2 linked regions of the Myxosarcina sp. GI1 genome follow. The protein of the gene in region 1 interacts with the protein of each later gene in a pairwise test. Links are inferred from orthologs where the notes say so. Each region holds a gene or a part of one and is shown on either strand. Other genes may lie near its edges.

Region 1 (8,138 bases):
TTCTCTACTTCTTCTGTTTTTCTTCCAAAATGGGATGCTCCCGTTACTCAAACACAATATAACAGTGATAATTCTATTTTAGATATTAGAAAATGCTGATTATTTGTTAATGTATTAAACTGTAAAAATTAGCTATTTCAAAGCATGAGTTTGATATCGCTCAAATAGCATTTTACCGCGATCGCCCATCTTTTCTAATTCTGAAAAAATTAGCCTTTGTGCCATTGGGGAGGGACGTACTTGTTTTCTTTCCCAACGATTTATAGTAGGTATAATTACGTGAAAATAAGAAGCAAATTCTTCTTCGCTCAATCCACTTTCTTTGTGTAATTCACAAATAAGACGACCGATATAGGGTTGAGGTAATCTTTGAAATTTTGTTGCAGTCATAAGATTGATTCTTTAACTCTGCATCTATATTTACAGTGTTGGCAAAAATAAATCTTATGCACTCTTTCTTAGGATATAAACAAAGATTATGTTTGTCGCGATCGCCATATTTTATTAATGAGCAAAGCTCGTTTAACATTAAACTTTTCAATGAGCAATTAGCAATAAATTTTGATGAGCGACTTTAAGGTTAGTCAATGAAAATTGTTCACTGTTCATTGTCAATTGTTGAATGTTTGCCATTATTTGCCATTATGGGTTGTTTTTGAGCTTCATTGTGTTTGTGAAGTCCAGTGCGAACAAATCCCAAAAATAGTGGGTGGGGTTCATTAGGACGAGAACGAAATTCGGGATGAAACTGCGTAGCCAGAAAGAAAGGATGATCGCGTAACTCGATAATTTCTACCAAGCGTCCATCGGGAGAAGTACCGCTAATTTCATAGCCAGTTTCTAATAACAGTTGACGATAGGCATTGTTAAATTCATAACGATGGCGATGACGTTCGTATACTACTTCTTGTTTGTATAAAGAAGATGCGAGAGTATCGATTTTTAAACGACAGGGATATATACCCAAACGCATGGTTCCTCCCAAATCTACTACGTCTTGTTGTTCGGGTAGGATATTAATTACTGGATTGGGACTTTCGGGATCGAATTCGGAACTATTAGCATCGTGAAGATTGGCTACATTACGGGCCCATTCTATTGCCGAACACTGCATTCCCAGACAAAGCCCTAAAAAAGGAATTTTATTGAGGCGAGCATATTCTATAGCAGCAACTTTACCATCTACGCCACGAATGCCAAAGCCGCCAGGAACGATAATACCGCTAACATCTTTTAAATATTTCTCCGCGCCGTGAATTTCAAGATCTTCGGCACTGACCCAGCGTAAATGAACGTCACCTTCTACAGCGATCGCTGCGTGTTCCAAAGCTTCTACAACCGATAAGTAAGCATCTCCAAGCTGGATGTACTTACCAACAATCGCAACTTCAATTTGAGTGCGAGGAGAATTCATTTTCTGTACTAAACCGCGCCAGTCTTCTAAATTCGGCTGACGCGCTTCAAGGTGCAACAATTCTAAAACCTGCTGCGCCAAACCTTCCTGTTCTAAAATTAATGGTACTTCGTAAATCGTACTGGCATCTCTGGAAGTTACCACTGATTCTACGGGTACATCGCAAAATTCCGAGATTTTTTCTTTAATCCCCGTTTTTAGAGGGCTTTCGCTGCGACACACTAGAATATCTGGCTGAATGCCAATCGAGCGCAGTTCTTTTACTGAGTGCTGTGTGGGCTTAGTTTTCATTTCCCCTGCGGCTTTTATCCAGGGGATTAGGGTAACGTGCATATAAATGACGTTATTTCTGCCGACATCTTTGCGAAACTGCCTAATTGCTTCCATAAACGGCAAAGATTCGATATCGCCGACAGTACCACCAATTTCGGTAATAACGAGATCTGAACCTGTATTTCTGGCTACTCGATGGATTCTTTCTTTAATTTCATTAGTGATATGAGGAATTACCTGTACCGTTCCTCCCTGATAGTCACCCCTTCTTTCTTTATTGATTACCGCTTGATAAATAGAACCTGTAGTAACGCTATTGAGACGCGACATCGAAGTATCGGTAAAGCGTTCGTAATGTCCCAAATCTAAATCTGTTTCTGCCCCATCATCGGTAACAAATACTTCTCCATGTTGATAGGGACTCATCGTACCAGGATCGACGTTGATATAAGGGTCTAGTTTGAGAATAGACACCGAATAATTTCTCGACTTGAGTAATCTTCCCAAGCTAGCCGCAACAATCCCTTTACCGATACTCGAAACAACTCCTCCAGTAATAAAAACGAACTTAGCCATTAGAATTCCCCATCATTTATTTTAGGCGCGACCCGATCGGCCAAAGTAAAATTTTAGCTGACAAAAGCGATTGTAGGTCAGTTCATTTTTATGTACGAACAAAATAATTAGTTTGATGAAGCAGCCAAACTAAAATCGCGATCGATAATGTGTTCTTTACCAGATGAGTCTACCTCAATTAAAGATAATTCGCATTCAACCGTTCCTTTTAAGTAAGTTTCGCCAGCAACTTCGCCACCAAGATCGATATTACCCATTAGCTTTTGTGTAGTCGGATCGAAGTGAAACTCAAAATAATTTCCCTTAGCCAACCCATCGGTTACGTTGTTGTAAGTCTGAATTAGCTTATTGGCAGGATCGTAAAAATTAACCTTCAAAGATTGTAAATTTTCGGTTTGCCCTGCGCCTTTCTGAGAAATAACTGGCGATCGCCTCTCATATTCAAACACTCCTTTAACCGTATATCCCTTCGCACCCTGCCACTGAAATGTTTGTGTTGCCGCTGTTGCAGATGGGATAAAAATAGAAATAACAATTAGTGCGATCGCAATTACAATCGCTAATTTAAATAAATTTCTCGCTCTAAACATGATTAATAGCAAAAATACTCATGTTAATGGTCATGCTGTTCGGCACTGTCTGTTGGTAAAATGCCTAAAATTTCTTGAGGAATGTCGGCAACCAGTTCTTCAATAAATACGCCAAAAGGCTTGGGTGATTCTTGCAAGCGGTGATGCTTAATTTTTGCTAGTAGTAAAAAGTCAAAAACTTCTTCGATGACGCGATCGGATGCTGTCTCAATTTCACGAATTAATTGTTCTTTGAGGGTCATTTTTTAGGATATTGTCATTTGTCCTATGTATATTCAATTATACTTTTGTTGCTTCTCGCTACAAATTTTTGATGCTATGTTGCAAATTAATCTGGCGAGCAATGAGCTATTCTTGAGACGCTAATTATTTCTAGTTGCTATTTGTTCGCCCTATGAAGATGCGATTGCTCATCTCATAATTAACCGATTTCATATACTAGAAGATAGATATATTTAAGTTTGCAAGAAGGCAATGGGACTACAACAACTAAAAGCAGAAGCCGTTAAGCTTTCTCCAGAAGAGCGTCTCGAACTAATTTCAGCGATCGTCGAATCTTTACAAAATGCCCCTGTTTCTCAGGGCGATCGCTTCACTGCAATTAAACGGATGCGAGGTTTATTAACCACAGATCGCCCCGCACCAACTGATGAAGAAGTAGCTGTCATGCTAGAAGAAAGACGGACAAAGAAGTATAGCAAGTGAAAGTTTTAATCGATACCAATATAGTCTTGGATTTTCTATTGCAAAGAAAACCTTTTCTTCAAGATGCGGAGCTTTTGTTTGAAGTTGTCAGCACTGGACAGATTATTGGTTATGTTACGGCAACAACCCTGACAGATATTTTTTATATTGCTCGCAAACACTCTGGCAGCACAGAAGTTGCTCGACAAGCGATTTCAGAGATATTAACGGTTATGACTATTTGCTCAGTTGATAGAGCAGTTTTAGAGTCCACTTTCAACTCTGGCTTTGATGATTTTGAAGATGCCGTTCAGATCTTCAGTGCAGTTGCTCAAAATTTAGATGCGATTGTAACTCGCGATAATAAAGGGTTTGTGAGTTCTCCTATATCTGTATTATCGATTCAGGAATTACTACAGCAAGTTAAAGCGCAAAATAAAGATTGATTTAATCTGGTGAGCAATGAGCTATTCTTGAACGCTAACTGTTCCTAGTTGTTGTTTGTTTGCCCTACGAAGATGCGATCGCTCTATGGAAAACATACTTACTTTATTTTGACAAACTCTCAGACAGACTTGTGCTTGTTTATTGGTTGGGTTAACGGGCTTCTCTTCAATTGTGACATTTAATTTATTGTGGTTAATTCTTAGAAAAGTTAGCGATCGCCCGTCCAACTTCAAAAAAAATTTGCTCACTTTAGCTTCAAGACTGTCTGAAAACGCTAAGATTACTAAGGAATATTAAGCCACTGTCCTTATGTCCCAGTCGATCGACGATCGCCCCACAAACGGCATTAAACCCGACAATTTCAATAGCAATTTCAATGAAAATACTATTCGTATTCGCGGTGCGAGACAGCATAACCTAAAAAACATCAATCTAGAATTACCGCGTAATAAGTTAATTGTCTTTACTGGCGTGTCGGGATCGGGAAAATCTTCTCTAGCTTTCGATACCATATTTGCCGAGGGACAGAGGCGTTATGTAGAATCTCTAAGTGCTTATGCCCGTCAGTTTTTAGGACAGTTAGATAAACCAGATGTCGATGCGATCGAAGGTTTGAGTCCTGCAATTTCCATCGATCAAAAATCAACTTCTCACAATCCCCGTTCTACTGTCGGTACGGTTACGGAAATTTATGACTATTTGAGATTATTATTTGGTCGGGCGGGAGAACCCCACTGTCCCCAGTGCGATCGCCCGATTTTGCCTCAAACTATCGATGAAATGTGCGATCGCATTATGGAATTGCCCGATCGCACCAAGTTTCTAATTCTCGCGCCAGTAGTAAGGGGCAAGAAAGGGACTCACAAGCAGCTATTATCTAGTCTTGCCGCTCAAGGTTTTGTGAGAGTCCGCGTCAATGGCGAAGTCAAACAGTTGAGTGATGATATCGTTCTCGATAAAAACTACAAGCATAATATTGAAGTTGTTATAGACCGACTAATTAAAAAAGATAGCATTCAAGAGCGGGTAGCCGATTCTTTAGCAACCTGTTTGCGTCTGTCAGAGGGTGTTGCCGTTATCGAGATTTTAAACGATACCGAGCAGTCAGAAGAAATAGTTTTTTCGGAAAACTTTGCCTGTCCCGAACACGGTGCGGTAATTGAAGAGTTATCTCCCCGACTGTTTTCTTTTAATTCTCCCTACGGTGCCTGTTCTCACTGTCACGGTTTGGGCAGTTTACGCACCTTCTCACCAAAACTGGTAGTACCCGATCCGACACAGCCAGTATATAGTGCGATCGCGCCCTGGTCGGATCGAGATAATAGTTACTATCTATCTCTGCTCTACGGAGTAGCGCAAGCTTATGGCTTTGAAATTCAAACTCGTTGGAACGACTTAAGTAAGAAACAGCAACAGGTAATTCTTTACGGTAGCGACGAAGCAATCTACTTTGAGTCCGATACCCGTCGCGGCGATCGCCGAGGCTATCATCGGCATTATTCTGGCGTAATCAAGATGCTAGAACGCAACTATCACGATTCAAATTCTGATAGTATCAAGCAGAAACTAGAACAGTATTTAGTCGATCTTCCCTGTGAAGTCTGTCATGGTCAAAGGCTCAAACCTGCATCTCTATCGGTTAGCTTGGGTCGATACCGCATCAACGATCTAGTCAGCGTACCTATTAGAGAATGTTTGTTTAGAACTAATAATCTTCAGCTTACCAAGCGGCAAGCAACGATCGGCGAACTAGCTTTAAAAGAAATTAGAGCCAGACTGCAATTTTTGCTCGATGTCGGCTTAGATTATCTAACGTTAGACCGCGCTGCTATGACTCTATCGGGAGGAGAAGCGCAGCGTATTCGTTTGGCAACTCAAATTGGTGCGGGGTTAACTGGGGTGCTGTACGTGCTTGACGAACCGAGTATTGGTTTGCACCAGCGAGATAACGATAAATTGCTCGTTACCCTCAAAAAACTCAGAGATTTGGGCAATACCCTAATCGTAGTCGAACACGACGAAGATACAATTCGCAATGCCGATGATATTGTCGATATCGGTCCTTATGCGGGGGTACATGGAGGCGAGGTTGTGGTTCAGGGAAATTTAACGGCTTTATTAACTGCCGAACAATCTCTGACTGGTGCTTATTTAGCTGGGAAAAGAGTTATTGCTACACCTGCCGAACGCAGAACGGGTAAAGCAGTTGGCTTGACCTTGCAAGATTGCCGCCAAAACAACCTCAAACATATCGACGTTAATGTTCCTTTGGGTAAATTTGTTTGTATTACTGGAGTTTCTGGTAGCGGTAAATCTACTCTGGTTAACGAACTGCTGCACCCAGCTTTAAAACATCACTTAACTCGCAAGGTTCCTTTTCCGACTAATTTAGGAGAAGTGACTGGTTTACAGGCGATCGATAAAGTAATTACTATCGATCAGTCTCCTATTGGTAGAACTCCTCGTTCTAACACTGCTACCTATACGGGAGTTTTTGACGCAATTCGGGCTATTTTTGCCGAAACAGTAGAAGCAAAAGCCAGGGGATATAAAGCAGGACGGTTTTCGTTTAACGTTAAAGGCGGTCGCTGCGAAGCCTGTGGTGGACAAGGGGTAAACGTCATTGAAATGAATTTTTTGCCCGATGTTTACGTTCAGTGCGATGTTTGCAAAGGTGCCAGATACAATCGAGAAACTCTACAGGTTAAGTATAAAAATTATTCCATCGCTGATGTATTAAACATGACCGTAGAAGAAGCGGTAGAAACTTTTAAAAATATTCCCCGCGCTGCTAGTCGCCTACAAACTTTAGTCGATGTAGGTTTGGGTTACATCAAACTCGGACAGCCAGCACCGACTCTATCGGGAGGTGAGGCACAAAGAGTCAAACTAGCTTCAGAGTTGTCCCGTCGCGCTACGGGTAAAACTCTCTATCTAATCGACGAACCGACTACTGGGCTATCTTTTTATGACGTGCATCATTTGTTAAACGTCTTGCAGCGTTTGGTTGATAAAGGCAATTCACTTATTGTTATCGAACACAACCTCGATGTCATTCGCTGTGCCGACTGGATTATCGATCTCGGTCCCGAAGGAGGCGATAAAGGCGGTGAAATTATTGCTGAAGGTACGCCAGAAGCAATAGCAGTAAATGAGCGATCCTATACTGGTAAATATCTCCAACAGGTACTAAAAAAATATCCTTTAGCAGAAGTTATTAGCTCTTAATCGATCGCTCCTTGCAAAGTATGGCAGTTTATATTTTATAGCAGTACAAGAGAGTATTAAGACATTGAGCTAAATACAGTTGCCTTTTGCCTTTTGCCTAACAAAACCGATTAATGTCCCAACCTACTAACGTAATGCTATATATGGCACTAGAACCCTGTAACATTTGCGGCAGTCTTAATAGTTCTGAAGCAGAAATCTGCCTTAGTTGTGGTAATCCTCCCAACGGTAGTAAACGCCCTGTAATTTTTCGCGTAGCGGCGATCGCGCTAGTAATAGTTTTTGCTTTGCCGATACTAGTTAGTAGCTTTGGCTGGTTAAGAATAAAGCTCAAACCCCAAAGGCGATCTTTACCACAACCTGAAGTTGCTTTGCGCGATAAGTCTAAAGGTGAAGGCGCGATCGCAGTATTTAAAAACTAAGGGTAGTGCGAACGGTGCCAATAACTAAATCGTCATTATCATTATCATTATCAGGTGCAGTAATCCAAACTACCCCTGGAGTAACAGCAATATTGTCATTTATTCGGTATTGATAAAAAGCTTCTAAATGCCAAGAATCATCTACTCCTGCTAAAAAACTAGGACTATCTACGGAAGGCTCCATACCGATAATTAAACCACCGATACTACCTTGTTTGCCTAAATCTGTTATTGCCAAAGTTGCTGCCCAGTTCCAAATATCTTGCCTATCTACAAAAAACTGTTCGTCTAAAAATGCAACTCTACTATATCCACCCCAACCGCCAACAATAATGCGATCGCTCAGTGACCAGGATAACTCCACCCCATAGCTATCGCTGGCGGTAGGTATTGGTTCGCCAAATATGGCTTCAGTTAAAAATTGCAGGTTAGATAAAAGACTGCCAGTTCCCGTGTCGCTCTGGTTGTAACCGTGAATGTAAGTAGCTGCAAAGCTCAAGCTAT
Region 2 (15,989 bases), on another replicon or contig:
TAATTAAAACCTTTTCTCCCTGACTAAAACGATTGGATAATTGGGAATTTTGCCGCACAAAACTTTGCGAATTGGTAACGGAAGAGGCAATAGTTAAATCGCGGTTTTTTAATCCCCAAAAGCTGCCCAACAAAATAGCTGCTATTAAAGGAACAAACATCCAAAGTTTAAAGTTAAAAGAGCGAGTTTTGTTAGTTTTATTTTTTGAAAGCTGTGGCACTACCGTTTGAGTTCTTTGCGGCGTAGAATGCACGATTGACGCTTTTTGAAGACGTTTGATAACTTCAGTAGCATTATCGAAGCGATCGCGAGGCTGGGGAGCCAGCATAGTAGTCAGTATCGATTCAAGTTTGGGACTTACATTAACTTCCTCTTGCCAATACCAGAGATAACTATTGGGTTCGATTAACTGTTGTGGTTCTTTACCCGTCAATAGCACTACTACTGTAGCAGCCAAAGCATACAAATCGCTGTGAGCGAAGACAATGCCACGTTCTATCTGTTCTGGTGGAGCATATCCATTTTTGCCGATTACCGTTCCCATCAAAGATAGAGAATCATTAGAGTTAATTGCCTTAATCAATTGAAATTGTGCTTTGTTTTCTACCTCTTTAATACTGCCAAAATCAATTAGCATCGGCAGTTTATCTACGCTACGTAAAATTATGTTGTCAGGGGAAATATCGCGATGAATCATTCCCATTGCATGTATATATTCTAAAATAGGCAGAGTTTGACTGAGTAACCAGGTTATTTCGGCTTCACTCAACTTTCTTCTTTCTCTGGCGTATTGATTGAAAAGCTCGTGATAGGTTTGACCTTCGACATAGTCTTGCACCAACAACAAGTAATCTTTATGTTCGTGTTTGTAGCGAAATAATTCACGAAATCTAGGAATTTGCCGATGCTGTAAACGATAGAGAACTCCTGCTTCGCGCTCGAATAGTTCTTGTGCTTTAGAAAGTGCAAAAGAACCTTGTAGTTGAGGTGCAAACTGTTTGAGAACGCAGGGTTCGTCAAAGCGATTGATATCTTCTGCCAAATACGTACGACCAAATCCCCCGTGTCCCAACTGACGCAAAACTCGATAGCGAGAGTTTAAAATATCACCCGAACGAAATAGAGTATCCATATCTGTTATTTGTCCTATGAGTCCCATGTTTTATTATCTGTAAGTAGTAAGAGCCTTCAATTTTGAACGTTGCATCATCATCAGATGGTTTAGATTGACTTGGGGATGGGAGGTCTGAGGGATAGCTATACAAGACGTGAAATTTCTTCGTCTTCCCTGCTACCCGTTTCCCAGTTATCCAGCAACCATGCAACGCTCAGTTTTAAAAGCAATCGCACCAGGCAAACGAGTACAGAATCAGTAGCTGACAAGATATAAAAGGGCGATAACAGCTTACAATTTTACTCTTATCTCAATCTTCACTTTTGTCTGCTACTTAGATTCAATATTAGTTTTACTCTTGGTATCTCAAGCTCATACAATTTGTAGTCAGACTCATAGAAAAACTCATAATTATCGCGATCGATTAAAAAAGCGATCGCAAACTCTAAATATTAGACTGATTTGTAAAAAGTTTGGGGATTAAATGGTGGGGAACTATAATATCTTTCTTGTCTTTGACTGCTATTAACTTACGTGAAGAAGATAAATCGCCAAACTCTGAATGAATGCAGTTGCGACCAAAATCATAGGCTTTACCAATAGGATTCCCTGCTCCCAAAGCACTATAAAACCCAGCACTAAAAGCGATCGCGCTACGGTCTAAAATTGGCTGTGGCATCCCTACGACAAAGTTAATGTGTTTGGCAATTGCTTCGGCTTGCACCTGAGTGTAACAAGCATTAAGCAAGACGCACTCTATTTGCTGACTAAAATGACGAAACAGATCTGCCAAAGTATTTGTACTCGCTAAATAAAGTTGTCCCCAGTTATTTTCTAAGACTAAACCTAGCTCTCCTTCTCCATGTCCGCAAAAATGAACGATTCTCGGTTTTACTTCTAGTAGTGCCGTTTGTAAATCTTGCGGGCGAACGGCTAATCTAGTTTCGATCTCAAAGCAAACGGACGAGCTTTTAATTATTTCGCTTAAGTTACGAATCTCCTGGTTTAATCCTAAAGATGTTGTTCTCTGTAAATTGGAAGCTAAAATCAAAACTTTGGTTTTCATATACAGTATTTATCGGTCGAATGAGATTAAACAATCTCATTAAGCTTCAACTACAACCCTTCCTACTGGTTTGGCGATACAGGTAAAAAGTTGTCCCGCTTCACAACCAGGGTCGTCATCATAACTAACCTCTCCTTCTAACAGGGGCAGTTTGCAGGCTCCACAAGCCCCCATGCGACAGCCAAAGGGAAGCTCAATTCCTTCTCTTTCAGCGGTTTCGAGAACGGTGTCTTCAGAATCGCAGGAAATTTCTTTACCTAATTTGCTAAAGACTACAACAGTAGATTCGGTTTTAGCTGTATTTACAGAGACAATATTTTCTTGCTTCTTAATAGCAGACTTGAAAGAACTCTCTCTGTCAGAAAATTTTTGACTACCTACTAGCTCAGACTCGTTTTTAGTGGCAAAAGACTTTTTCGGACTGCTAAAGCTCTCTTCATAGTAATTTTCCATCGGGAAACCAAAGGTTTTGAATATGGTTTTAACTCTCTCCATAAAAGGATTGGAACCGCAGACATAAACTAACCGCTCTTGATAGTCGGGAGCGATCGCTTGCAGCATCAATTCAGTGAGTCTGCCTTTGTATCCCTGCCAAGCTCGACCTGGTTCGGAGCGAGTTGTAGTCACTGCTAACTTAAAATTGGGATACCGCGCCGCCATCGATTCCAGTTCGTACTGAAAGATAACATTGCGAGGACTGCGGGCGCTGTGAATAAAGCCAAGATCAACATCGGGTTTGGTATCGCAAAGCCAGCGCAACATCGACATCATCGGGGTAATACCGCTACCAGCCGAAATAAATAGCAGTTTTTGAGCTTCCTTATCTACACAGGTAAAATTTCCCATCGGTGCTTTTAATTTAACCTGAGAGCCAACGGAAATGTTATCGTGCAGCCAGTTAGAAACTAGTCCTGGTGGAGCATCAACTGCATCAGTTGGTGGTGGAACTCGCTTGACGGTAATTTCCAAAATATGGGGACGCGAAGGAGTTGAAGAAATGGAATAAGAACGCAACACTTTTTTACCTGCAATTTCTAAAACCAGGGTGACAAACTGTCCTGGTTTATAAGCAAACAATATTGACGGTTCGGCAACAAAACGAAAAGTTTTGACATCGTGAGTTTCGGCGATCGCTTGAATACAGCGAACGGTAAGCTCTCCCGAATTCCACTGATGAGGTGGTTTAGAAAGCTCTTTGTCTGCTGCTGCTGGCTGATGTTGCAAGCTGTTTTCTTCATCCATCCGAGCGATGGTCAGCACAAACCCACCGATGCGAAGCAAATTATTTGGCTTCAAAGGATACACCTGTTTGTGTTCGACTTCCCGACCGTCAATTTGAGATCCATCGGTACTACCAAAGTCGGTAAAGAAACACTGTCCATCTTGATACCAGATGCGACCGTGAATACGACTCACTTCCGCACTATCGAGAACTAAATCGCAACTGGGATGTCTGCCAAGTAGGCAATTTTGGTTTCCAGTTGCTGTTGTTAATAGTTGCTCTTTGTATTCACCAGTTTCGGCATTTAGTGCTTTAATTTTGAACGTGGGTGGCGGCAAAATTTTTGTAGCTATAACTGCCCGCTCTACTAATAATGCCGTGCTTATGCTATTAGTTGTTGACATAAACATCTCCTTAATTTGAACTAAAATATAAGTTTTTAAGCGATACTTTTTGTTCGGTCGATCTGTTGCCGTTTTTAGTCGATTTTGTCTTCAACTTTTCTAATTTTTGTAGGTACGTCCTGGGAGTAACCCTTTGGTCTTTTATGGCGATCGCCTTTTACTTGAGTTAATGCACGATACAAATAGCTTGTCTGAATTGGTTTGGCTAGATTCCCACTTTGTTTGTTTCTGAGAGCCTTAAACTTTGTTTTAGCCAAACTAAGCTCGGAGTTTTTAGAGGAAACTGGATTTATAAGTTTTGGGTTTTCCTGAATGATTTCTGTCAACAGGCGATCGTGTTCTTCATCCCGAAGCTGTAGCTTGTCGCGGAGTTGCTGGAGCGCTTCTTTACTCACATCAGGCTCGAAACGCTTTTCTGATAATGCTTCTGTTAATATTCCCTTGTAAACCCGATCGCGGTCTTGTCGTGTAGCTTTAGGCAATACAGTTGCTAAAACGTATAGCTCATCTGAATTTAATTCGTCTAGGGAACGTCTTTCTAAAAACTGTGAGAAGTCAAAAGATAGTTTTTTTAGTTGACGGCGTAATTTATTAGCCAGGCTTTCTTTACTGTATTGTTCGTAACTACGCCCCCAGGTTCGATATAGCCAAATAGTGCTGACTAAGACGATCGCGGCATTAAATGTTAGTTGAACCAACAAAGGTAGGCGCAAAATTTCTGGTCGCCCGCCATAGACAAAAAAAGCGTTGAAAGCAATAAAAGTGCAAAGAGTAAAAACTCGATGTAAAACCTGTTGACGATTTATATGGGGATCGCGCTTTCTAAAGTAAGAAAACAGTATTTTTTCAAACTTGCTACCAATTAGGCAACATATTCCTACAGAAAAAGCTAGAGTTAGAGGAACTGCAACTAGTTTGGGAATGGCGATCGCTCGCTCGAAAAGATAAAAACCAGGCTTAAAAAGCGTTGCTAGCTGATTCTCTTCATGAGTCCAAACACCAGAAAAATAATAATTAAAATTACCCGCATATAAGTAATAGTAAAAGAAATAACCGCTTACAAGCCCTAAATAACCGTATTGCAACAATTTACGCCCAGGCTTGGCTAGATACTCCCAATAAGTTCTCTCGGCATCAATATCCAAACAAGGTGATTTACAACTGATACAGGCACTAGTTTCCTTGCTGGTATTGCTATCTATAGTGCGACACATAGACTGAGTTATGCTTCTAGGGGGAGCTTGATGAGCCTGACTCCCTAACAGTCCTCTAGGTCCTGTAAACACCATTTGCACCATGCCAAAAGGACAAACATAATGACACCAACTTCGCCCCCCGTAAAGCCAAACTATGGTTATAGCGGCAAGAATAGTAAAGACTAGAAAAAAACCAAAAACCAGACAGGCTGAATTAATAAACAGAATCCGACAATTCAAACCAATAAACAGTAGGGCAAACTGTACGTATATATGATTGCGAACCAGCCAACTATTTTTAGAAATATTTAATCTAGGCTCTAGTCCCAAAGTGCGGGGAATTTGAGAAAGAAAATAAAGCGGACAAATACGCCGCCAAGTTTCGTGACCGAATACAAAGACGATCGCGATCGCACAGGGAACTATCATACCCCAAAAAAACCTGGTTCCCATCGGATAAGGCGTTTCAGAGAGACACTCACCTTGTACTCTAACGCAACTATCGGGCAGCTTGGCAAGACTAATAATGCGATCGCGAAAAGGACTGAGCGAGTTGTTGGGATCGCTGAGATGGTGTGAAATCGGATCGTAAAATAAGGAAAAAATGAGAAGTAGCCAACCAATTACCAGCACCCATCTAATAATGTGCATTTTTGATTCGGAAACTCGATTTAACATTGGAGTCGCACCTACTGAGCTTGATGAGTAAATAATTAAATCAAAAGTATAATTAGGTATATAATTGTTACGATTATTTTTGGTTTTTTTAGCAGCAAACAAATTTATCGAGCATTTTTTGTTTAACTCAACCAAGTAAGAATTTTACTGCCACACAGAATAAACATACTTATCGGTCGCAAAACAGTAAAGTTTTTTATATTTAATAAAACGGCTTTAGAGCTATTAATTTTAAATTCAGGTTACATCAAGATCGCTGATTTTTTCATATAAATTTAGCCATAGTTATCGAAAACTTTTGGTTATTACATTATTTTTTCTATTGCTCACATGAAACGAATGCTTCTCGATCTATGCAAATCGCTATAATTTTCCTCTATTTATGGAATTTAAACTTACAGCAATTTTTAGTTGGATGAGGTACACTTTGGATTAGTCAAGCACTAGGCACTAGGCACTAGGCACCAGGGGGTCAGCGATTCTCGTTTGGTCTACTTTTGTACTTAATTAATATGAAAATTGCTGTAATTATCGCTTTTCTCTAAAATTTATTGGCAATTTAATTTTTGCAAATAAATAAGGTTTTTGATTGCTATACCTTTTTTAAAAATAAATGAGGTAAATTATTGTATTTGCTAGAGGTATTTGTCTCCATAGCAACACTTACAGAAGTTTTGCTATTTCTAGCGTAAACAGTACTTACATACCTAACGCCACGATATTTTAAGTGATGATAAGCTTGGGGCAAAAGCTGTTCTTCATGAGATTTTCTCAGCCAAAAACGGCTTCTGTATTTACCCCCTATGTTACTTACAGTTATGCGAATAGGAGATAAATTTACTTCATAACTATTACCTAAAAAAGTTAATTTCATATTGGATGTTCTCCCTCCTAAAGTTTGTTTGCTCGTCTTTCGCATTTAATATTAATTGGCGAGAGGGACAGTAATGCTCATAAAACTCATTCGAGAACTCATAAAAAAGCTCATACATAACAATTCTCGGTTTATTGAAATACTTTGGGTTCTTAAAAGGCAACAGGCAACAGGCAATGGAAGTTTTTTGAGATTTAAAAGTGAGGAAGGGTGAAGCCGTTCGCAACAAGTTTATTAAAGGTTTTACCTATTTATTCCTACAAATGTACTAATATCTCTATCTGCGCTACATTAAAAATGAGATTTTTTAGCTTTCTGGTTCATGAGCTTATTCAATTTGCAAGCACCATTTCAACCAATGGGCGATCAGCCCCAGGCGATCGCCGAGTTGACTAAATCCCTTCAGGCAGGCAATCGTTTTCAAACTCTTTTGGGTGCTACGGGGACGGGTAAAACCTTTTCCATCGCTCATACCATTGCTAACGTCGAAAAACCCACATTGGTACTGGCTCATAACAAAACCCTGGCGGCGCAGCTATGTAACGAGTTGCGGCAGTTTTTTCCAAACAATGCCGTAGAGTATTTTATTAGTTATTACGACTACTATCAGCCAGAAGCATATATTCCCGTCAGCGATACCTATATTGAAAAGACCGCTTCGATTAACGACGAAATCGATATGTTGCGTCACTCGGCAACGCGATCGCTTTTTGAACGCCGAGATGTAATTGTGGTGGCTTCCATTAGTTGTATCTATGGTTTGGGTATACCTTCAGAGTATCTTAAAGCGGCAGTTCCGTTACGTATGGGCATGGAAGTAAATCAGCGTGAATTGCTTAGAGATTTAGTGTCGGTACAGTATTCTCGTAACGATATCGAACTCGAACGGGGCAGATTTCGGGTTAAGGGAGATGTATTAGAAATCGTTCCTGCTTATGAAGATCGCATTATCAGAATTGAGTTTTTTGGCGATGAGATTGAGGCACTGCGCTATGTCGATCCAGTTACAGGAGAGATTTTACAAAGTTTGAATGGCATCAATATATATCCCGCCCGTCACTTTGTTACGCCAGAAGAAAGATTAGAGCAAGCCTGTCTGGATATTCAAGCCGAACTAGACGCTCGTTTAATCGAGTTAGAAAACCAAAACAAACTTTTAGAAGCTCAAAGACTGTCACAACGCGCCCGTTACGATTTAGAACTATTACGAGAAGTAGGATACTGCAACGGCGTAGAAAACTATTCGCGACATCTAGCAGGTAGAAAGCCAGGTGAACCTCCAGAATGTCTGATCGACTATTTTCCCGATGATTGGCTATTAGTTGTCGATGAGTCGCACGTTACCGTACCGCAAATTCGGGGTATGTATAACGGCGATCGCTCGCGAAAAATGGTGTTAATCGAACACGGCTTTCGTCTGCCTTCGGCAGCTGATAATCGTCCTTTAAAATCCGATGAATTTTGGCAGAAAGTCAATCAATGCGTTTTGGTTTCTGCTACCCCTGGTAAATGGGAATTCGAGCAGTCAGAAGATCGGGTAATCGAGCAGATTATTCGTCCTACAGGAGTAATCGATCCCGAAATTATGGTGCGCCCTACCGATGGACAAGTAGACGATCTTTTAGGAGAAATTAAAGAGCGTGTTACCAAGCAAGAACGAGTTTTGATTACTACTCTAACTAAAAGAATGGCAGAAGATCTGAGCGAATATTTTAACGAACGAGATATTAAAGTACAGTATCTTCACTCGGAAATTAAATCGATCGAGCGGATTGAAATTTTACAGGCTTTGAGAAATGGTGAGTTTGATGTTTTAATTGGCGTTAACCTTCTAAGAGAGGGATTGGATCTACCTGAAGTATCTTTAGTAGCAATTTTAGATGCCGATAAAGAAGGCTTTTTGCGATCGGAAAGTTCGATTATTCAGACTATAGGTAGAGCCGCACGTCATGTTCGCGGAGAGGCAATTTTATACGCCGACAATTTAACCAATAGCATGGCAAGGGCGATTGAAGAAACGGAAAGAAGACGTAATATTCAGGTTGCCTACAACAAAAGGCACAATATTACCCCCAAACCAATTATCAAAAAAGGTGACAATGCGATTCTGGCTTTCTTAGATATTTCTCGTCGCTTAAATAAAGAGCAGTTAGAAGAAATTTACGAAAATTCCAACGAACTCTCTTTAGAACAAATTCCCGATTTGATAGAGCAGCTAGAAGCCAAAATGAAAGAAGCTGCCAAAAATTTAGAATTTGAAGAAGCAGCAAAATATCGCGATCGCATTCAAAATCTACGCGATAAATTATTAGGCAAAAAACGTATCTAAATTCATCTCGTACGGACGTTTCATGGAACGTCCTCTACTACTTTTTGTAAATGATCGACCGCCTACCAGCTACCAACTCTCGCCAATTAGCTTTTCTCGCCTTAAAAAATGTTTACCAACAGCAGGCATATACCGACATTGCCTTAGATCGCGTTTTGCGAAACCAGTCTATTGAAAGACAAGATCGCGGTTTGGTTTGCGAACTGGTGTATGGAGTAGTACGCCGCCAGCGAACCCTGGATGCTTTAATCGATCGCCTGGGCAAAAAAAATGCCCGACAGCAACCTTTAGATTTGCGAATTATCTTACACTTAGGTTTGTATCAATTACGCTATAGCGATCGCATTCCCCCCTCGGCGGCGGTAAACACCAGCGTCGAACTTGCCAAAGCCAACGGTTTAAACAAGCTAGCGGGGGTAGTAAACGGTATATTGCGTGAATATCTCCGACAGGCAGAACATGGCGATCCCTTGCGGCTTCCAGAAGATACCGTACAAAGGTTGGGTATTTTACACAGCTTTCCCGACTGGATCGTTAAAACTTGGTTAGAACAACTGTCATTTACTGAAGCTGAGAAACTAGCGATGTGGTTCAACCAGTCGCCGCATATCGATCTGCGAGTTAATATTCTCAAAACTACAGTAGCAGAAGTAACGGCTGCTTTAAAAGCTAAGGGTGTATCCGTGTCCCCCATGCCGCATTTACCTCAAGCTTTGCGGATTAATAATAGTACGGGAGAAATTACTTCTTTACCAGGATATAAAGAAGGCTGGTGGGTAGTGCAAGACAGCAGCGCACAACTAGTAAGCCATTTTCTCGATCCCCAGCCTGGAGAAACGATTATCGATGCCTGTGCCGCACCAGGAGGAAAAACCACTCATATTGCCGAATTAATGAGCGATCGCGGGTTCGTTATTGCTTGCGATCGCGCTACCAAACGCCTGGAAAAAGTTAGAGCTAACGCCGCACGCTTACAGTTAAAATCTATTACAATACAAACGGGTGACAGTCGTAACTTAACACAATTTAAAGAAACAGGCGATCGAGTCTTATTAGACGCACCCTGTTCTGGTTTGGGGACTTTAGGCAAACGTCCCGACATTCGTTGGCGACATCCAGAGGCAATTGATAAACTTGTTGAGTTACAAAAGGAACTGTTAGCAGAAGTAGCAACCTGGGTAAAACCAAACGGTGTTTTGGTATATGCCACTTGTACTCTCAACTATGTAGAAAATAAAAAAGTAATACAAACTTTTTTAAAACACAATCCTAATTGGAGAGTACAATTACCTATGGCTTCATCTCCCGCCAGTCATTTTGTCGATCCAGAAGGCTGGATCGAAATTTATCCTCACCATAACAATATGGACGGATTTTTCATGGTGAAGTTACAAAAAATTTTGTAGTCTGCCAATAGACACAGTAGAAAAAATGAAAACATTACTTAAAATTTTAATTGGTGCTGCTTGGATAGACGGCATTATTCAACCAGAAGAAAGAAGATATTTACGTCGCGTGGCGCAAGAATTTCAACTGGCAAACGATCCCGAAATTAGACCTTTATTGTCAGAACTGCGTCCCGTACAGCCTATAGAATGCTATCAGTGGTTAGAAGATTATTTAGGAGAAGATCATTCTCACGAAGACTATTTGGAGTTGCTAGAAAAAATTAGTGGCTTGATCTACAGCGACGGCTATGTTGATATTCGCGAAGCCAAACTAATTGAAAAGATCGAGCATTTAGATTCTGCCAACGAATCTAACAAAAAGATATTTAATAAACTATTGAGAAAAATTCAAAAGCTATATCGGTCGGCAATGGAACAGCATGTATGATTGGGTAGCGAGTAGCGAGTAGCGAGTAGCGAGTAGCGAGTAATGATTAATGAAAAGATTTTGTGTGGCGATCTCAATTTCTAAAAGTTAACCATGAATTTTGGGACACATAAAAGAAAACTAGTAGAATCTCTTCAGATTGCGCTAGATAAAGATAAGAAAAGATGACGTGGACGATATACAGTATAGTTATCACTACTATTACTACATACCACAAAGTAAAGTATTTAAAGAAAGTGCTTTAGGTAATAGCAATCTTGATGCAGAAAATGTAAAAGCATCAGATATCCGCATCGCTAAAATATCCGAGCTTAATATTAATCCTTGCCAACTAAGATAGAGAATGTGAAACAAAAAGATACTCTAAGTCAAATTAAGTTTATTCTGCTTTTCCCTATATTTTACCCTACCAACTAAATTACGATTCTTATCTATATTCGTTTTATCCAGTAAGCTCTAGCTAGGATAATTGATGACTCTTAACATAGGCTAATTTTGTGGAACCCGAACATAATACTCCCATCGAACATCAAAATGTTCCTCAAGCTCATCAAGGATTACACAGTTTTTTGTATAGTTCTGATGATGAACATAATGTCGATCGCAATTCCATTGTCTTAGATTCTGATGGAACAGCCATAGTAACGGTGTCAGAGTGGCAAAACCAGACGGAAAATACTAAAGTTGCAGGGGTTTATGCAGTTTTAGACAGAGAACGCATTTATCAGTATATTGGTTATTCCAGGGATGTCCTACGTTCTCTAAAAGGACACATTATCCAAAACGGCGCAGAAGTTTGCGCTTTTATTCGAGTCAAAACTATTAAGTTTCCCAAGCGTCAAGCGATGGAAACAGTAAAAGATGAATGGTTGGCTGAGTTAAATTATACTCCAATCGGCAATACAACTAAGTTAGGTACATGGGCGAGTACAATTGGCGAAGCAGCTAAAGCTACCATGACAGAAGCGGAAAAAAATACTTACGAAGAAAAGAAATTGAAACTAAGAAAAGCAATGGCAGATGCGACTCTTACTGATGAACTAGCAGCGCAAGACACACAAAGCGAAGCCGAACTCAAGCGTCGTCATAAATTAGAAGCAGCAATTAAAAACGACGATTGGAGTTCGGTAATTGAGTCTTAATTTGTTCTCTTACCCGAAGATAGAGAATCAGAAGAACTAACTCTATGCGTTCTCTATCAAGAAATGAACGGCAAAAGATTAACCAGATTTAAAAAACTGTAAGCCACTTGAGAAGAGAGTTTTAGAAGTTATTGGTAAGCCATGGGATAAAAAATAGGACAATTTTGTTTTTATTTTGTCAAAAGTGTTAGTATTAAGGCTGAGAATCAACAGATTAACGATTAGGTTTGTATTCAGTATCTACAGGTTTTTTCCGTACAGTATTGAGCTATTTCTTTTCCAATAATCCTGTCTCTCTAAACCCAAGACTCATTGAGAAGACAATTAAAATATGTCAATTTACGTAGGCAATCTATCTTACGAAGTTAATTCAGAAGACTTAAACGAAGTCTTCGCTGAATATGGAACTGTTAAACGGGTTCATATTCCTAGCGATCGCGAAACAGGTCGTCCAAGAGGATTTGCATTTGTCGAGATGGAATCGGAAGCTAATGAAGACGAAGCTATCAAAGCTCTAGATGGAGCAGAATGGATGGATCGTCAGCTAAAAGTTAATAAAGCTAGACCTCGCGAAGATAATAGAAATCGTGGTGGACGAAACAACCGTTTCTAAGCTTTGCAATTAAACTAAAAAATCGACGCTTCTAAAAACGAGTAGATTAGTCTACGTCACTTTTTTAGGGGCGCTTTGTTGTTTGAATATAAAAGAATTAGCAATGTTATCGAGAAATTTGTTTGGCGATATCGATACAGGTATAAATATCGGCAGTAGTTTTTATTGCCAAATTATTGATATGAGTCTTACTGGCTCGATAACCAGCATCTTGTAAGGCTTTGATTAACTGCGATCGCCTGGGAAGATCTAGCTTACCTCGTTTACCAATTTCACCTAAAGTATAAAAGTAAGGCGGAGTATCTATTTCTGCTGCCAGCTTGGACAGTAATTTTTCTGCTTCTTGCCACTGCCACTGTTGCGCCATACTCAGCAAACGCTCGATATATGGTTTTTGATGCAGTTCTCCCTGCCACATCGCGCCACTTAAAATTACTGAAGGATTGGGACAGCTACAGCTAACTTTACCCAATTTACGCCAGGTAACTGTTTGGTAATTGCCACAACTATGACAGTAGGCGATAAAACCATAATTTTTAGTAGTTAGCTTGGGTTTATGAATTAATCGCAGCATCAAACGATAGGTTTTGCCCGTAAACAGCGAAAATAAAGGTTCGATCCCCAAACCTTTGGTAGCCGCCTGCTGCTGTACGCTACCAATTAACAATCTTAAAGCCTGTTCGTGAGCGGCAGGATGGGAACGAGCGATCGCCCCATAAGCTGCTAAACTATTTTCTGGTAGATGACCCGTTAGAGTACGTCCGTCAGTGCTGGTAAGGTACATCAGACCGCCAATTTTTGTCGCCCACAGCATCGTACTTAGATAGGGAGCGGCAGTACCAAAACAGTCTACATCAACCAAATCGTAATAGTCTCGGTGAGAGTAACACTCAAAAAAAACTCGATGCGCGTCGAAGTTAGTTAGTCGAAAAGATGCGATCGCAGGAGCTAAATTTTGTTGCAGCAGAGAATGTAATTCGGGATTACCTTCATTTATCCATAAGTAATCGGCATGGCTTTCCAGGCAATAGCGCAAACTGCGAACTCCACAACCTGCCAAAGTATCCAATATTCTCAGGCTGCCATTATCCTGACGATAGGCAGCAGCAGCTAAAATACCCAAATCCCTCACTATTTTGGTTTGAGGGTTATAAAAGGCGTTGCCTATCTGAAATTTTGCTTTACCTTCTGTCTGCCAAAGAAAAAGAATCTGTTTTATCCGATTTTATGGTCATTTAATTGATGATACCGTTTTCAAGTGAGTTGACGAGTCAATATTAGCAGAGTAGCTTTGACTTAGACTTAGAGTGGCATCAAGGCGTTTGCGGCTAGCAAGCGTCTTTTTTTTGATAGTAAAAACATTCCTTGCACGGTCCTTGAGGATTAACTGCACAGCGAATATAAGGAGAACGAGCATTATACAGACAACTGAGATCGCCAATATAGCGTTTGCTTAGTGTTCGACGGCGATCGCGATAATAAACAGCAAACAAATCGCGATCGCGATATGAATTGAGTGTCCGAAACTGTCTGAGTCGCTCTTGCCACCTACGATTGAGTTTCTGCAAGATAAATAAATAAGTCAAAGCGGGTAAAATGCCAAGAACTAAGAGGATACCTAGCTTCAGAGCAACCAGATGAGATAAACCATTAGTCATTATTATGTACGAAAAATATGGCACGGCGGAATATGTTTATTTTCTTATAGGTAGAGAGAAGTTTCTAAGGTTGACTCAATAAATCTGGCAAAAGAAAGCCTCGTTCGACCTGCTGTAATTTAATGTTTTTAGCTTGCAGTGCTGTTTGTAAAACTTTCATGGCTCTTTCTGGCTTTCCTTTGCCGCAAAAAAATAAATCGGCAGCAAAATAACCGTGTTCGGGCCAGGTATGGATAGCTATATGAGATTCGGCTAAAGTAGCTGTAGCTGTTATGCCTTGCGGACTAAATTGATGTACGCAGAGATCGATAATTGTACCTTCTCCTGCCGCAACTGCTGCAAGCAAAGCCCGACGTATTTGTTGGGGATCGTTTAATAGTGCTGCTGGTGCCTGCCAAGCATCTAACACCAAATGAGTTCCTATTTTGTTCACAGGCTGGCATACCCTCCAACTATCTTCGAGCGAGCTATGGTAAGTATTAGACGTAGCATAAATAAACGCCTTTTAAGATTAAAGCTTAATTTTATTCGGCAAAGACACGCTATTATCGTGAGAATACTACTATTGTAGCCGTGTACTTTTTATTCTTTAATTTAGCTACTGGCGATCGCTAGCAAATCTCGCCGTTCTTTCATTGCGATCTCGCTCGACGTAAACTAGATTAAAAATCTGGCTAAATTACACTGCTTGTTAAACGCTTTGATTATTGATACAGTCAGATCGGAGACAAGTTTTTTTTTACCAGACTTTATCTTTAAAAGATAATATGTCTAAATTACAAGCTTTGATTTTTGATGTTGATGGAACTTTAGCCAATACCGAAGAAGATGGGCATCGGGTGGCATTCAATCATGCTTTTGAAAAAGCCGAGCTAGATTGGCACTGGAAGAGAGATTTGTATAGAGAACTTTTGGCTATTTCGGGAGGAAAAGAAAGAATTAAATTTTATCTCCAGCAACAGCATCCCGCTATTAAATTCGATAAAGATATTAAAGATTTTATTGCCGACCTTCACCAAATTAAAAGTCAATATTATCAACAACTACTTGCATCGGGAAAAATTTCCTTTCGTACGGGAGTTAAAAGATTAATTAGCGCAGCCAAAGCAGAGTCGATAAGATTGGCTATAGCTACAACTAGCAGTTTAGAAAGTACGGAGGCTTTAATTCGGCATTTTCATCCCGACTGGTTTGAAGTTATTGCTGCAGGCGATATCGTTCCCCACAAAAAACCTGCACCAGATATCTACAATTACGTTTTAGAACAGATGAACTTATCGCCAAAAAACTGTTTGGTGTTTGAAGATTCTCAACACGGTTTGCAAGCTGCGATCGCTGCTGGAATAAAAACCATCGTTACCGTTAATGACTATACCAAAGAGCAAGATTTTAGCGAAGCGGCATTAATTTTAAATCATTTGGGAGAACCAGAACAACCTTTTGAGATTTTACAGGGAGATTGCCAAAATCATAGCTATTTGGATATCGACAGTTTGAAGAAATTACTATGATTTTGCCGTAAGTAAGAAACAAATATTTAAAATGTCATTACCTATTATTCTTCAGCCTAGTGAAGGCAAGTCAGTAACAATTGGTACCAGTACCTGTACCTTTAAACTAACGGGAAAAGACACTCACGGTCATTTTGGTCTGTTTGAGTTTACCTTAGAACCAGAAACCGACGGTGCCAGTCCTCATATCCACAAAGAAATGACCGAGACATTTTATGTTTTAGAAGGTGAAGTAGAGTTGGTATTGGGACAGGAAAAAATAACTGCTGTGTCAGGAACTTTAATGAATGTTCCCGAAAATACCCGTCACGGTTTTTCCAATCCTAGCTCGATGCCAGCTAAAATG

What was found.
Region 2: the proteins of uvrA (region 1) and uvrB interact in binary tests that used the Escherichia coli proteins (3 or more experiments, as listed by UniProt). The link is inferred for Myxosarcina sp. GI1 from one-to-one orthologs.

The regions. Positions count from the first base shown.
Region 1 is NZ_JRFE01000015.1:220,736-228,873, reverse strand. The notes cover bases 3,991-7,412. They hold uvrA (excinuclease ABC subunit UvrA), read left to right. Parts: upstream 3,991-4,293; coding sequence 4,294-7,212; downstream 7,213-7,412. Other genes in these bases: KV40_RS11575 (hypothetical protein), read left to right, coding at 7,326-7,412; KV40_RS34885 (hypothetical protein), read right to left, coding at 4,005-4,232. Also shown: KV40_RS11610 (DNA-binding transcriptional regulator), read right to left, coding at 133-390; KV40_RS11605 (CTP synthase), read right to left, coding at 599-2,263; KV40_RS11600 (hypothetical protein), read right to left, coding at 2,371-2,853; KV40_RS11595 (hypothetical protein), read right to left, coding at 2,877-3,095; KV40_RS11590 (hypothetical protein), read left to right, coding at 3,328-3,558; KV40_RS11585 (PIN domain-containing protein), read left to right, coding at 3,555-3,983; more of KV40_RS11575, read left to right, coding at 7,413-7,634. UniProt on the Escherichia coli protein: The UvrABC repair system catalyzes the recognition and processing of DNA lesions. UvrA is an ATPase and a DNA-binding protein. A damage recognition complex composed of 2 UvrA and 2 UvrB subunits scans DNA for abnormalities.
Region 2 is NZ_JRFE01000020.1:5,396-21,384, reverse strand. Bases 6,403-9,379 are described here. They hold uvrB (excinuclease ABC subunit UvrB), read left to right. Parts: upstream 6,403-6,876; coding sequence 6,877-8,883; downstream 8,884-9,379. Other genes in these bases: KV40_RS15305 (16S rRNA (cytosine(967)-C(5))-methyltransferase), read left to right, coding at 8,934-9,379; KV40_RS15315 (DUF4278 domain-containing protein), read right to left, coding at 6,403-6,554. In the rest of the region: KV40_RS35750 (bifunctional serine/threonine-protein kinase/ABC transporter substrate-binding protein), read right to left, coding at 1-1,132; KV40_RS15330 (CHAT domain-containing protein), read right to left, coding at 1,560-2,180; KV40_RS15325 (FHA domain-containing protein), read right to left, coding at 2,220-3,806; KV40_RS15320 (4Fe-4S binding protein), read right to left, coding at 3,881-5,680; more of KV40_RS15315, read right to left, coding at 6,273-6,402; more of KV40_RS15305, read left to right, coding at 9,380-10,289; KV40_RS15300 (TerB family tellurite resistance protein), read left to right, coding at 10,315-10,719; KV40_RS34960 (hypothetical protein), read left to right, coding at 10,889-11,059; KV40_RS15295 (GIY-YIG nuclease family protein), read left to right, coding at 11,217-11,861; KV40_RS15290 (RNA-binding protein), read left to right, coding at 12,193-12,474; KV40_RS15285 (tRNA (guanine-N1)-methyltransferase), read right to left, coding at 12,581-13,642; KV40_RS15280 (DUF6464 family protein), read right to left, coding at 13,803-14,132; speD (adenosylmethionine decarboxylase), read right to left, coding at 14,197-14,565; KV40_RS15270 (HAD family hydrolase), read left to right, coding at 14,900-15,643; KV40_RS15265 (cupin domain-containing protein), read left to right, coding at 15,675-15,989. UniProt on the Escherichia coli protein: The UvrABC repair system catalyzes the recognition and processing of DNA lesions. A damage recognition complex composed of 2 UvrA and 2 UvrB subunits scans DNA for abnormalities.